2 regions of the Devosia sp. 919 genome follow, and region 2 is predicted to be linked to the other one. Evidence: riboswitches for the same ligand, from Rfam matches in the RefSeq annotation. Region 2 holds a riboswitch; the other holds the start of a gene.

Region 1 (6,222 bases), 690 kb from region 2:
AAAAGAGGATGGGGATGTGGGGGGCCGTTACAGCAGGAGCCGAATGACCCCCACCCTCGGTCCCTCCCCTCAAGGGGGAGGGAGGCGAAAGCTCGAGATGCCGGTGCCTTAGGCCGGTTTCGTCGGTGATGCCGGCGGCGGGGTGCCAGAGGGAGAAGCGAGCGAAGGGTTGGGGCTGGAGGTCGGAGAGGCGGGGCTTGAGTTCGGTCTGAGGGACCCCCTCCCCGGCAGCCACTCGGGCATAGCCCTCGTGGCCTTCTCCCCTCGGATCGCTCCACTGGAGCGATCCGCCCTGCGGGACGGCTCGAAGCCCCTCAAGGGGGAGGGAGGGCTCGGCGGCGAGTTCACCGAACGACCTCAGGATCGCGTCGGCGTTGGCGGGGCCGCCGGCGATGAGGAGGGCGTGGAGGCGGGTCCAGTCTTCGGGGTGGATCGTGGAGCGCGCTTGCAGGATGGGGTCGGGATTGGCGTCGCCGGGCAGCAGGGCAAGGGGGATCTTGCGGTTGGCGCAGAGGGCGGTGATCTCATCGACGCCATACTGGAAATAGGCGGCGCCGCCGATGAGGCGCAGGACCACGAGGCGGGCATGACGGACGGTCTGCTCGAGCCAGAGATCGACGGACAGATTGTTGGACAGGCGCAGCGTGTTGGCGAGGCGCAGCTCGGTTTCGCCCGCGCGGTCGGCGGCGGCGGCGAGCATGGCCAGTTCGCTATCGGCCGAAGAGGCGAAGATGAAGGCGCCAGGGGTTTGGGCGAGATCGATGGCCTCGCCTTCCTGCTGGATGGCACCGGCTTGGGCGGAAAGAAGGTGCATGGTCAGGCTCCCACGAAGACCGGATTGGCGGAAGCGCCTGCACCCCCACCCCAACCCCTCCCCTCAAGGGGGAGGGGCTTTGGGCTGGTGGGTTGGGCTAGATCGTGCCCAAGGCGCAATGCGGCCCCCTCCCCCTTGAGGGGAGGGTTGGGGTGGGGGTGCAAACCTATCCCGGTGTGTGGAGCCATTCTCTTTGAGCTTATGCCGCCACAGGCTCGGCGCGGCGCAGGCTTTGGGTGATGGCGGCGCGGTCCAGCGGGGATTGGCCGATGACGACGAGTGCGGTTTGCCTGGTTTCGCCGGGCGCCCAGGGGCGGTCGAAATAGGCGGTAATGCGGGGGCCGACGGCCTGGATGGCGAGGCGCGCAGCCGCGCCCGGCACGGCGGCAAAGCCCTTGAGGCGCAGCACGTCATGGGTGCGGATCGTGTCCTCGATGATGGCAAGCAGCTCGTCCTTGCCCGCAATGGCGGGGAGCTGGAGAGAAAAGCTGTCGAAATCGTCGTGCTCGTGCCCTTCGCCCTCGTGCTCGAGTTCGTGGTGGCTGGGGCGGTTGGCGATGTCGGCTTCGGAAGCCATGCCAAGGCCCAGAAGCGCCGCGATATCGACATGGCCATTGGCGGCGCGAACAATGCCGACGCCGGGGCGCAGCTCAGCGCGGATATTCTGCTCGACTTTTTCGAGGGTGGCGGGATCCACCAGATCGGTCTTGTTGATGATAACCATGTCGGCGGCGGCCAGCTGATCCTCGAAGAGCTCGCCCAAGGGCGTTTCGTGATCGAGCATTTCGTCGAGGCGGCGCTGCCGGTCGACGGCGGCTTCATCGGCGGCAAAGCGGCCCTCGGCAAGAGCGGCGGCATCGGCGACGGTCACGACGCCATCGACGGTCACCTGCGCCTTGATCTCGGGCCAGTTGAAGGCGCGGATCAGGGGCTGGGGCAGCGCGAGGCCCGAGGTTTCGATGACGATGTGATCGAATTTTTCAGGGCGATTCAGCAGTGCCTGCATGGTGGGAATGAATTCGTCGGCCACGGTGCAGCAGATGCAGCCATTGGACAGCTCGACCATGTCCTCTTCACGGCAGGTCTCGTCGCCGCAGCCGGCGAGGATGTCCTTGTCGACGCCGAGATCGCCGAATTCATTGATGATGAGGGCGATGCGCTTGCCCTTGGGGGCATGGGCGAGGAGGTGGCGCACGAGGGTGGTCTTGCCCGCGCCCAGAAAGCCGGTGATGACGGTGGTCGGGATCTTGGTGGTCATGCGGGAGCTCCGATGGGGTGGGAAGCCTCGCGGCGGGCGAGGCGATCATTGACGAGGCCGAAGACGACACCCAGCACCAGCCAGAACACGGCTGAACTGCCGATGGTGGCGGCGGCAAAGGCGGTGGCGAGATGGGCGGGAACGGCGCTTGGCTCTTCGGGAGCCGCGGGGGCGCCCACGATGTGCGGCGCGAGGACGAGTGCGAGCGCCACGGCAATCGCCCAGCCCGCCCGGGTCTTGGCCAGCAGCAGGCAGGCGGCGCCGGTGGCAAGGGCCGTCGCGACCCACCAGAGCTGGCGGGCGCCCAGACCGGCGGCGGGCATGCCGGGCAGTTCGGGCGGCAGGCCAAAGGCGGGCGCAAGGGTGAAGCTGGCAAAGCCGGCCAGGCTCCACAGCAGCGCATTGCCGGTGGTGATGGGGATATTGGCCAGGAGGCCCACAGCGCCGATCACGAGGGCAAAGCCGGCGGCGGCGAGCAGATTGGCGAGCACGGTATAGAGGGTGCGCTCAAGACCATCCTGGGGCGCCCATTCGTCAGCGCCATGATCATGGGCCGGGGTGCCGGGGGCGTGGGTATGCTCGGCCGGAGTGGCCTCCTCACCATGGGAATGGCCACCCTCCCCTTCGAAGCTTTCGGCATGCAGGATCAGCGGGGTGACGCGGAAATGCTGGATCGTGGATGCCACAAGGCCAGCACAAAGGGCTGCGACCAGCGCAGCAAAAAACAGATTGCGGAACATTTTTGGTCGTCTCTCGTGCTCGCCCTTAGTGGCAGGGAAAGCCCATGGCGTGGCGGGTGTCGTGGGCGCCGTTGTGCAGGCGATAATCGCCGGCAAAGCCGGTGCCGACCAGGAGGGTCAGCCCGAGCAGGAGCGCGAGCGAGCCGGCGACAAGACGCTGGGACAGCGAAAGAGACTGAAGGCCAGTCGAAACAGTGGTGGTATTCATGCGGCACCCTCCGTGCGCGGAACGAAAAAGAGCTTACAAGCTCGTTGCTGTGCCGGCAGGTCTCCTGGCTTGCGGTGAATAGAGCGCCTCTCGCCTTCCCGGCAGCTTGGCTGCCAGTGGCATAAGGAGAGGAGCGCACCGCTTACAGTTGCGGGGGCAGCCACGGTTTTGGCCCCTGATGGGTAATCCGCACCGTGTTCCCTTTTGATCCCCGCGCCACAACGGGCTTGGGGAACCGACACAGGCTGTGTTCTCGCATGGCGGGCCGGAGGGGTCAATCGCGGCGTGGCGCTTGCCGGACGGGCGATCGCGGCATTATCGTGCCGCCGATTCTGGAGCCCTGCCCGCAATGAAGCCGATCAAGTTCAGCCGCGACGAAACCAAGGCCATGGTGGCGGAGATCCAGGATTATTTCCGGCTGGAGCTGGACCAGACCATCGGGCCGATGCCGGCCGAGATGCTGATGACCTTTTTTGCCGAAAAAATGGGCGCCTATTACTATAATCGCGGGCTGCATGACGCCCAGGAGCTGCTGCGCAAGAAGGTCGAGTCGATCAGCGATGCGCTGTATGCGCTCGAACAGCCCACCAAGGGCGCGCGGTAATCGCCATGGGCTGGAACTTTGCCACGCTGGCCCCGATCGGGCTCTTGATCGCGTCCAACCTCTTCATGACCTTTGCCTGGTATGGGCACCTCAAATTCCCCGGCACGGCGCTGTGGGTGGTGGTGCTGGCCAGCTGGGGCATCGCGTTTTTCGAGTATTGGCTGGCGGTGCCGGCCAATCGCATCGGCTACGGGGTTTATAGCGGCGCCGAACTCAAGACCATTCAGGAGGTGATTTCCCTCTCGGTCTTTGTGCTGTTCAGCGCCACGTATCTGGGCGAGCAGTTCACCTGGAACCACGGGATCGGGTTCGGGCTCATTGCGCTCGGGGCATTCTTTATCTTCAAGGGGCCGCTGGGTTAGCTAGCCCAGGCAGTCCAGGAGCCCATTGGCGAGGCCGCGCAGCAGTTCGGGGTAAAGGTTTGGGCCTTCGGTGAGGGCGCCGCCTTCGGGGTCGAGCACACCGGCCCTGGCCGTGCTGCCCTCGGTGATGGCGGCAATGATGGTCGGCTCGAAATTGGGTTCGGCGAAAAGGCAGGTAGCCCCGAGTTCGGCCACGCGGGCGCGCAGGGCGTCGATCCGCTGAGCGCCGGGCATGACGTCCGGAGTGACGGTGACGGAGCCCGCGACGGTGAGGCCAAAGCGGTTCTCGAAATACTGGTAAGCGTCGTGAAAGACGAGGAAGGGCTTGTCGGCGACGGGTGCGAGACTCGCGGTCAGTTCGGCTTGCAGCGCGACGAGATCGGCTTTTTCGCGCTCGGCATTGGCGGTGTAGGCGGTGGCGTTTTCCGGGTCGGCCGTGCTGAGCGCTGCGGCGATGGCATCGACCATGTGCACCGCGTTTTGCGGATCGAGCCAGAAATGCATGTCGCCGCCATGGTCGTGGTCGTGCCCTTCGTGGGCGTGCTCGTCGTGATCGTGCTCTTCGTGGTCATGGCCTTCGTGATCGTGACCCTCGTGGTCGTGCTCATGGTCATGACCCTCGCCCTCGTGGCTGTGCGCCTCGAAAGTGCCGCCTTCGCGGACCGGCAGGAGGGTGATGCCAGGCGCCTGGCTCAGCTCCACCACTTCGGCTTCGCCTGAAAGCGTGGTCAGTGCATCGGCGAGGAACAGCTCCATGCCAGCCCCGGTCCAGAACACGAGATCAGCATCCTGCAGCGCACCGGCGTCGGAGGGGCGCAGGGCATAGGTGTGGGGGGAAGCGGCGCCGCGAACGATGAGGGTCGGCTCCCCTACCCCCTCCATCACGGCTGCAACGAGGGAGTGCACCGGCTTGATCGAGGCTACCACATTGGGCGCGGCCATGGCCGTGCTGCCCAGCAGCAGGCTCGAAACCAAGGCAAGGGGGAGCAGCTTCATCGGCGCAATCCTGTTATGTTATTACGTTCTTGCTGCGTTATGCTATAACGTTTAGAACGCTGTCAAGCGACGTGATGGAGCAGAAATGGACGGGCAGGCAGGACGCGAAACATTGATCAGCATGAGCGGCGCCGGCGTGCGCCGGGGGGCGCGCGTGCTGGTGGAAGGGGTCGACCTGGCCATCCGGCGCGGCGAGATCGTGACGCTGATCGGGCCCAATGGTTCGGGCAAATCCACCACGGCCAAGATGGCGACGGGCGTGCTCAAGCCGACAATGGGCACGGTGACGCGCCTGCCGGGGCTGCGCATCGGCTATGTGCCGCAAAAGCTGACCATCGACTGGACGCTGCCGCTGACGGTGGAGCGGCTGATGACGCTGACCGGCCGCTTCAGCCGCAGCGAAATCGAGGCGGCGCTCGATCTGGTCGGGGCGCGGCGGCTCCTCGGAGCGGCGGTGCAGGAATTGTCGGGCGGGGAATTCCAGCGCGTGTTGTTTGCCCGCGCCACCATCCGCAAGCCGGACCTTCTGGTGCTGGACGAGCCGGTGCAGGGCGTCGATTTTGCCGGCGAAGTGGCGCTCTATGAATTGGTGCGCCAGATCCGCGACAGCTCGCGCGCCGGTATCCTGATGATCAGCCATGATTTGCATGTGGTGATGGCGGAAACCGACACGGTGATCTGCCTCAATGGACATGTGTGCTGCACCGGCACGCCGGCGGCAGTCAAGCGCAGCCCGGAATATCTCGCGCTGTTCGGGCCGCGCGCGGCGGAAACGCTGGCGATTTATGAGCACCACCACGACCATGAGCACCACGACGACGGCTGCGTGGTGGCGGCTGGGGCGGCGCATGAGCATGCTCATTCGCACGGGCATGGGGGGCACGGGCATGGGCACTAGGGGCATGCGCAGGAAGGTCGAGTTTGGTGGAGGGGCCGGCACTCCTACCCCAGCCCTCCCCTCAAGGGGGAAGGGACGGGATCGCGCGTTTGGCGGGATTGGGGCGGTTGCATCGGTCCTCCAGGGAGCCGCACATGTTCGGTGATTTCTTTTCGCGCTCCCTCATCGCCGGGATTGGGCTGGCGCTGGTGGCGGGGCCGCTGGGGTGTTTCGTCGTGTGGCGGCGGATGGCCTATTTCGGCGATACGATGGCCCATTCGGCGCTGCTCGGCGTGGCGCTGTCGATCATCTTGTCACTCAACATGACGCTGGGCGTGTTTGCGGTTGCGGCTCTCGTCGCCG
Region 2 (6,222 bases):
CTCGGTACCGACCGTCGCGATCAGCTGCCCGTCACGCAGCACCGTTACGCGGTCGGCGAGCTCCATGATTTCCTCGAGCTTGTGGGAGATGAAGATCACCGCCACACCCTTGGCCGTCAGCCTGCGGATCTGCTCGAAAAAGGTCTGGGTTTCCCCGACCGACAGCACGGCGGTCGGCTCGTCCATGATGATGACGCGCGCATCGCGGCTGATCGCCTTGGCGATTTCCACCATCTGCTTGTCGGCGACCGAGAGCGTGTTGATGCGCGCATCGGGGTCGATATGGACATGGAGCGTGTCGAGGATGGCCCGGGTCTGCTCGCGCATCTGCTTGAGCTGCAAGAATGGGCCGCGGCGCAATTCGCGCCCGAGGAAAATGGAGTCGGCGACACTCAGATGTTCGGCCAGCAGCAATTCCTGGTGGATTACGACGATGCCCATGGCCGCCGCCTGCCCATCGGGCGGCAAGACCACGGTTTGCCCCTGATAGGTGATGGTGCCCGAGGTCGGCTGCTCGATACCGGAGAGAATCTTGATCAGCGTCGACTTGCCCGCGCCATTCTCGCCGATAATGGCGTGAACCTCGCCGGGCCTGATGTCGAAATCGATGCTGAACAGCACCGGGATATCGCCAAAGGACTTGGAAATGCGGTGGGCCGACAAGATCGGGGACGCATTTGCGTCTTGCGCATCGATCATGCTGCCGCCCTCCCCCAAGCATGGCGCACTTGCTGTGCGGCTCTCTGCTTGAGTGCCGGTGTAAAGGTTTTCAGGATTGATGTAAAGGTTTACACAGGTGCATAACTGCTATGGGGGAGTGGTAGAGCGTGCCGCCTGGATCGACCTCTGCTAAGGGGCACAGGCGCACTGTTGATCGCGCAAATGACACTTGTCTGGGCGTAAGCCGGTTGCAGCGCAACCGAGCGGCGCGGGGGGCGGAGCGGGGCCGAGTGCAGCAGCAAAAGCTGGCGACCATTGAAGATGTTGCGGCCATGGCCGGGGTGTCGATCGCCACCGTCAGCCGCGCCATCAACGAGCCGACCAAAGTCGCCGACGCCACCCGCCGCAAGGTCGCCGAAGCCGTTGCCCGCACCGGCTACACCACGAATGCCCTGGCGCGCTCGCTGCGCATGCGGCGCTCCAACATGATCCTGATCCTTGCCCCCGATGTGGGCGACCCCAATTTCTCCAACATCCTCGTGGGTCTCGAGACTGAAGCCAGCAAGCGCGGCTATGGGGTACTGATCGGCAATACCCAGAACGATCCGAGCCGGGAAACCGATTATCTCCGGTTCATCAGCTCCAACCAGGCGGATGGATTGATCCTCTTTACCGGCCACCTGCCGTTCGGCTTCGGGCAGGATCGCGGCGAAACCCGCCTGCCCCCGACCGTCGCCGTCAACGAGCCGGTGACGGGGCAAAGCATTCCCTTTGTCGGGGTCGACAATGTCGAGGGCGCCCGCGTCGCCACCGAGCACCTGATTTCGCAGGGGCACCGGCGCATCGCCTTTATCGGCCATTCCAGCAGCCGGGAGATTAACCGCTTGCGCGAAGCGGGCTATCGCGCGGCCCTTGAAGGGGCCGGCATCCGCATCGATCCGCGGCTGATCCTCGATGGCGATGGCACGACGGAAAGCGGGCGGGCTGCCGCCGAGTTGATGTTTGTGCGCGATGCGCTGCCCAGCGCGTTTTTCTGCGTCAATGATGCAACGGCCCTCGGGGTCATCATCGCGCTCAACACGCGCCGCTATGAACTGCCGCGGCAGTTTTCGGTGATGGGGTTCGACGATATTTCCTTTGCCAGCTTTGTCAGCCCGTCGCTGACGACGATGAAGCAGCCCCGGCACCGGATCGGGGAAGCGGCGATGGAATTGCTGCTGACCCTGCTGGCCGACGAGCAGCCCAAATCCACCAATATCCTGTTGCGCGCGGAACTGGTGGTGCGCAGCTCGGTGGCGCGGCTGGCGAGCGGCTGACCGCGACACCCCCTCCGCCACTTCCCCCTTGCCCAGGGTCCGACGCGCCGCTAAGACGGCGGGGTCACGGTTCCGCCATCGAGCGCGGATGAAAAGGGAATACGGTGCGGATTACCCATCAGGGGCCAAAACCGAAGCTGCCCTCGCAACTGTAAGCGGCAAGTTCACCGTCCAAGCCACTGGTCAAGCGACCGGGAAGGGGACGAGGAGCGCCAGAGCCGCGAGCCAGGAGACCTGCCGGGACAACGACCAGCAAACCGAACGAGGTGTTTCGGTGGGGTGCGGACCGGCTTTTGGCTCGTCCGATCGTTGCCGTTGCGCCTCTTCGGGGTCGCGGGAGCATGACCTCAACTTTCCCCTCGTGTCTGGCTGATCGTTTGGCTTGAACAGCATCACGAGAGGTTTCGATGCGTCTATTCTCCCTTCTGGCCAGCGGCATTTTTGTTGCCACGGCCAGCACGGCCTTGGCCCAACACGCAACCCAATACCCCCTGCAGCTCGAAAATTGCGGGGTCGAACTCACCTTTACCGAGGCACCGCAGCGGGCCGTCGGCATCGGGCAGAACAGCTCGGAAATCCTGCTGCTGCTCGGTCTGGCCGATCGCATGGTGGGCACCGCCACCTGGGTTTCGCCGGTGCTCGAAGAGGTTGCCGCCGACAACGCAAAAGTGCCGCGCCTGGCCGACAGCACCGCGAGCTATGAAGCAATCCTTGGCACCGAGCCCGATTTCATTGCCGCCCAGTTCGGGATGCGCGATGAAGCGGGTAACCGCGAGCAATATGCTGATCTCGGGATCCCGAGCTATATCTCGCTGACCACCTGCGCCATGAAGGATGCCAGCAATGGCGATGGCGTGCGCCTCGAACCCTGGACCACCGAGTTGCTCTACCAGGAGATCAGCGAATTGGCGGCGATCTTTGACGTCAATGAGCGGGGGGCCGAACTGGTCCGCGAGCTGCGCAGCCGCGAAGCGGCCGTGCGCGCGCAACTGGGGAAGCGCGCGGCGGGCGTTTCCATGGTGTTCTGGTTCTCGAGCCCCGAAATTGCCGGGGATGCTTGGGTGGCCGGCCGCAATGGCGCTTCGGCCTATATGATGAAGGTGATGGGCGCCCGCAACATCGTCGACAGCGAGGAAGACTGGCCGCTGGTCAGCTGGGAAGCCATTGCCGCGGCCGACCCCACGGTCATCGTCGTCGGCACGATGGACCGGCGCAACCGGCCGGCCGATGACCCCGCCCTCAAAGTGGAGTTTCTCAAGACCGACCCCATGGTCAGCCAGCTCAGCGCCGTCGAGGCGGGCCATCTGGTGCTGCTCGACGCGCAGGCAATGAACCCGACCCTGCGCACGATTGGCGGGCTCGAAACTCTGGCGGAGGCGCTGCAGAGCCAAGGCCTGCTGCAATGAGCATGGCCATGACCCAGCGGCGCCGCGCGCGGCTAGGGGGATCGGTGATCGGCGGGGCAGCCTTGCTGCTGCCCCTTGCCGTGGCGCTGGGGGTGGGCATTGGCGAAATGCCCATTTCGCTCCACACCACGCTCCAGGCCATCACCAATCGCCTGGGCTGGACGCAGTTCGAGATCAGCCGCATCCAGGAAAGCGTGATCTGGGATTATCGGCTCAGCCGCTCACTGGTAGCGGCCGCCTGCGGGGCGGGGCTGGCGCTGTGTGGCGCGATCCTGCAATCGCTGCTGCGCAATCCGCTGGCCGAGCCCTATGTGCTGGGCGTTTCGGCGGGCGCCTCGACCGGGGCGGTTTGCGTCATCGTGCTCGGCATAGGGGCGGGTAGCGCCGCCATTCCGCTGGGCGCCTTTGCCGGAGCCCTGGCCGCCTTTGCCTTTGTCATTCTCCTCGCGCGAGGCGCGGCGGGCAGCGCCGAGCGCACGATCCTGGCCGGTGTCGCCGCTTCGCAATTGTTCAATGCGCTGACCTCCTATGTTGTCAGCACTTCGGCCGATGCCGAACAGGCGCGCAGCGTCATGTTCTGGCTGCTGGGCAGTTTTGCCGGCGTGCGCTGGAGCGATGTGGGCCTTGCGGCAGGCGTGGTTGCCGCGGGGCTTGTCGTCTGCCTGCGCTATGCCCGAGCGCTCGATGCCTTCACCTTCGGGGATGACGCGGCCCGTTCGCTCGGCGTGCCCGTGGCGCAGGTGCGGGTGGTGCTGTTTGCGCTCACCGCCCTTATGGCCGCGACCATGGTGTCAATGGTGGGCTCGATCGGTTTTGTGGGCCTCGTGATTCCCCATGTCGCCCGCTTCATCGTGGGCCCGCAACACTTGCGGCTGCTGCCCGCCTGCGTGGTGGTGGGAGCGGTGTTCATGGTGCTGGCCGACATCGTTTCGCGCATCATCCTGCCCCAGCAGGTGCTGCCGATCGGGGTGGTCACCGCGCTGGTCGGGGTGCCGTTCTTTGCCGTCATCCTGTATCGCGGGCGGGGTGCGCGATGACCATTGCCGCCCATGGCGTGAGCTGGAAGGCTGGCAGCGAGATCATCGTCGATGGCGTGACCCTCGAGGCGCAGCCCGGCATGACGCTGGGCCTGCTCGGGCCCAATGGGTCGGGCAAATCATCGCTGATCCGGCTCCTCGCGGGTTTGCGCGCGCCCGCTGGTGGCGAGGTCACCCTTGATACCGCCCCGCTGGGCCGCTTCGGCCGGCGCCAGCTCGCCCAGCGCGTAGCGGTGGTCGAGCAACATGCCACGACCGAAGCCAATGTGACGGTGCTCGATGTGGTGCGGCTGGGGCGCACGCCGCATCGCTCGGCCCTGTCGCCCTGGACGCAAGCGGACGACGCCATTGTCGAGCAATCCCTGCAGCGGGTGGAGCTGGCCGACCGGCGCCACCAGCCCTGGCATACGCTTTCGGGCGGCGAGCGGCAGCGCGTGCAGCTGGCGCGGGCGCTGGCGCAAGAGCCGACCGATCTGATCCTCGATGAGCCCACCAACCACCTCGATATCCAGCACCAGCTTGATATCCTGCGCCTCGTCGCCGGGCTGCCGCTCACCACGATCGTGGCGCTGCACGACCTCAACCTCGCCGCCATGTTCTGCGACCGGATCGCAGTGATGCGCGAGGGGCGGCTGGTGGCCGCGGGCACGCCACATGCAGTCTTGACCGAGGCGCTGATCGCCGAGGTGTTCAAGGTGCGCGCCCAGGTGGCCCCCTCGACGCTGCACCGGGGCCTGCAAATCCAGTATCTGCCGTGACGCGCAATTCGCCGCGGGATGGGTATCCAGGCTGTCAGATCGGCCCACCACGCCACGCGTCCACCGGACAGCGCGCCCCGTCAATACCAGCCCGGGTCTGACCGATATCAAGAGCTTAAAGGTTGGACGGCTTAGGGTTTGGCAAAGAACGACGGGAGCACAGCATGTATGACCCGGACAAGTTCCGCCTTGATGGGCAGGTGGCGGTGGTGACCGGCGCCGGTTCCGGGATCGGGCTTGGCATTGCGCGCCTCTTCGCGGGTGCGGGGGCCGCCATTGTGGTCAGCGACCGCAAGCCCGAGGCGGCCCAGGCGGCTGCCGCCGAAATCAACACAACAGGGGGCAAGGCGGTCGCGGTGGCTTGTGATGTCACCCGGGAAGATGACCTTGAGCTTTTGGTGCACACCGCGCTGGACCAGTTCGGCAAGCTCGCCATCCTCGTCAACAATGCCGGAGGCGGCGGCCCCCAGCCCTTCGACATGCCGATGGAGGATTTTCGCCGGGCCTATGAACTCAACGTCTTTTCGGCGTTCCGGCTCACGCAGCTGGCCGCGCCGCATCTGGCGGCAGCAGGGGGTGGCGCAGTGCTCAATATCTCGTCCATGGCCGGCGAGAACCGCAACCAGCGCATGGCCTCCTATGCTTCTTCCAAGGCCGCGCTCAACCATTTGACCCGCAATATCGCCTTTGATCTTGGGCCAATGGGCGTGCGGATCAACGCCATTGCGCCCGGCGCGACAAGGACCGCGGCCCTGGCGAGCGTGCTGACGCCCGAGATCGAACAGAGCATGCTGCAGCACACCCCGATCCGGCGGCTCGGGGAGGTCGATGACATCGCCTATGCGGCGCTGTTTCTGTGTTCGCCCGCGGCGTCATGGATCAGCGGGCAGGTGCTGACCGTTTCGGGGGGTGGGGTGCAGGAGCTGGACTGACCGGCTCGCTCCCCTATCCTCGTGGCGCGAAAGCGCTGAGTTCGCCCTTGTAGGGCTTGGGCAGGGGCGGGGCATAGCTGCCGCGTTTGCTGGTGCGCAGACCCAGCGCGATT

What was found. Region 2 has a riboswitch for cobalamin ahead of HRQ64_RS02455 (ABC transporter substrate-binding protein). Riboswitches for the same ligand answer to the same signal wherever they lie in the genome.
Region 1: linked by a shared signal. The riboswitch ahead of HRQ64_RS05755 (CbtB domain-containing protein) and the one ahead of HRQ64_RS02455 (ABC transporter substrate-binding protein) in region 2 are both predicted to bind cobalamin.

What each region holds. Positions count from the first base shown of each region.
Region 1 is NZ_JABAOL010000001.1:1,195,910-1,202,131, reverse strand. Features, by position in the region: gene cobN (cobaltochelatase subunit CobN) at 1-814, opposite strand, end outside; gene cobW (cobalamin biosynthesis protein CobW) at 1,014-2,072, opposite strand; gene HRQ64_RS05760 (CbtA family protein) at 2,069-2,812, opposite strand; gene HRQ64_RS05755 (CbtB domain-containing protein) at 2,838-3,020, opposite strand; cobalamin riboswitch at 3,057-3,275, opposite strand; gene HRQ64_RS05750 (DUF2164 domain-containing protein) at 3,370-3,624, shown strand; gene HRQ64_RS05745 (DMT family protein) at 3,630-3,986, shown strand; gene znuA (zinc ABC transporter substrate-binding protein ZnuA) at 3,987-4,982, opposite strand; gene HRQ64_RS05735 (ATP-binding cassette domain-containing protein) at 5,068-5,880, shown strand; gene HRQ64_RS05730 (metal ABC transporter permease) at 6,015-6,222, shown strand, end outside.
Region 2 is NZ_JABAOL010000001.1:507,483-513,704, reverse strand. Features, by position in the region: gene HRQ64_RS02465 (sugar ABC transporter ATP-binding protein) at 1-699, opposite strand, end outside; gene HRQ64_RS02460 (LacI family DNA-binding transcriptional regulator) at 951-1,976, shown strand; cobalamin riboswitch at 2,027-2,233, shown strand; gene HRQ64_RS02455 (ABC transporter substrate-binding protein) at 2,384-3,382, shown strand; gene HRQ64_RS02450 (iron chelate uptake ABC transporter family permease subunit) at 3,391-4,419, shown strand; gene HRQ64_RS02445 (ABC transporter ATP-binding protein) at 4,416-5,177, shown strand; gene hdhA (7-alpha-hydroxysteroid dehydrogenase) at 5,342-6,109, shown strand; gene HRQ64_RS02435 (aspartate/glutamate racemase family protein) at 6,123-6,222, opposite strand, start outside.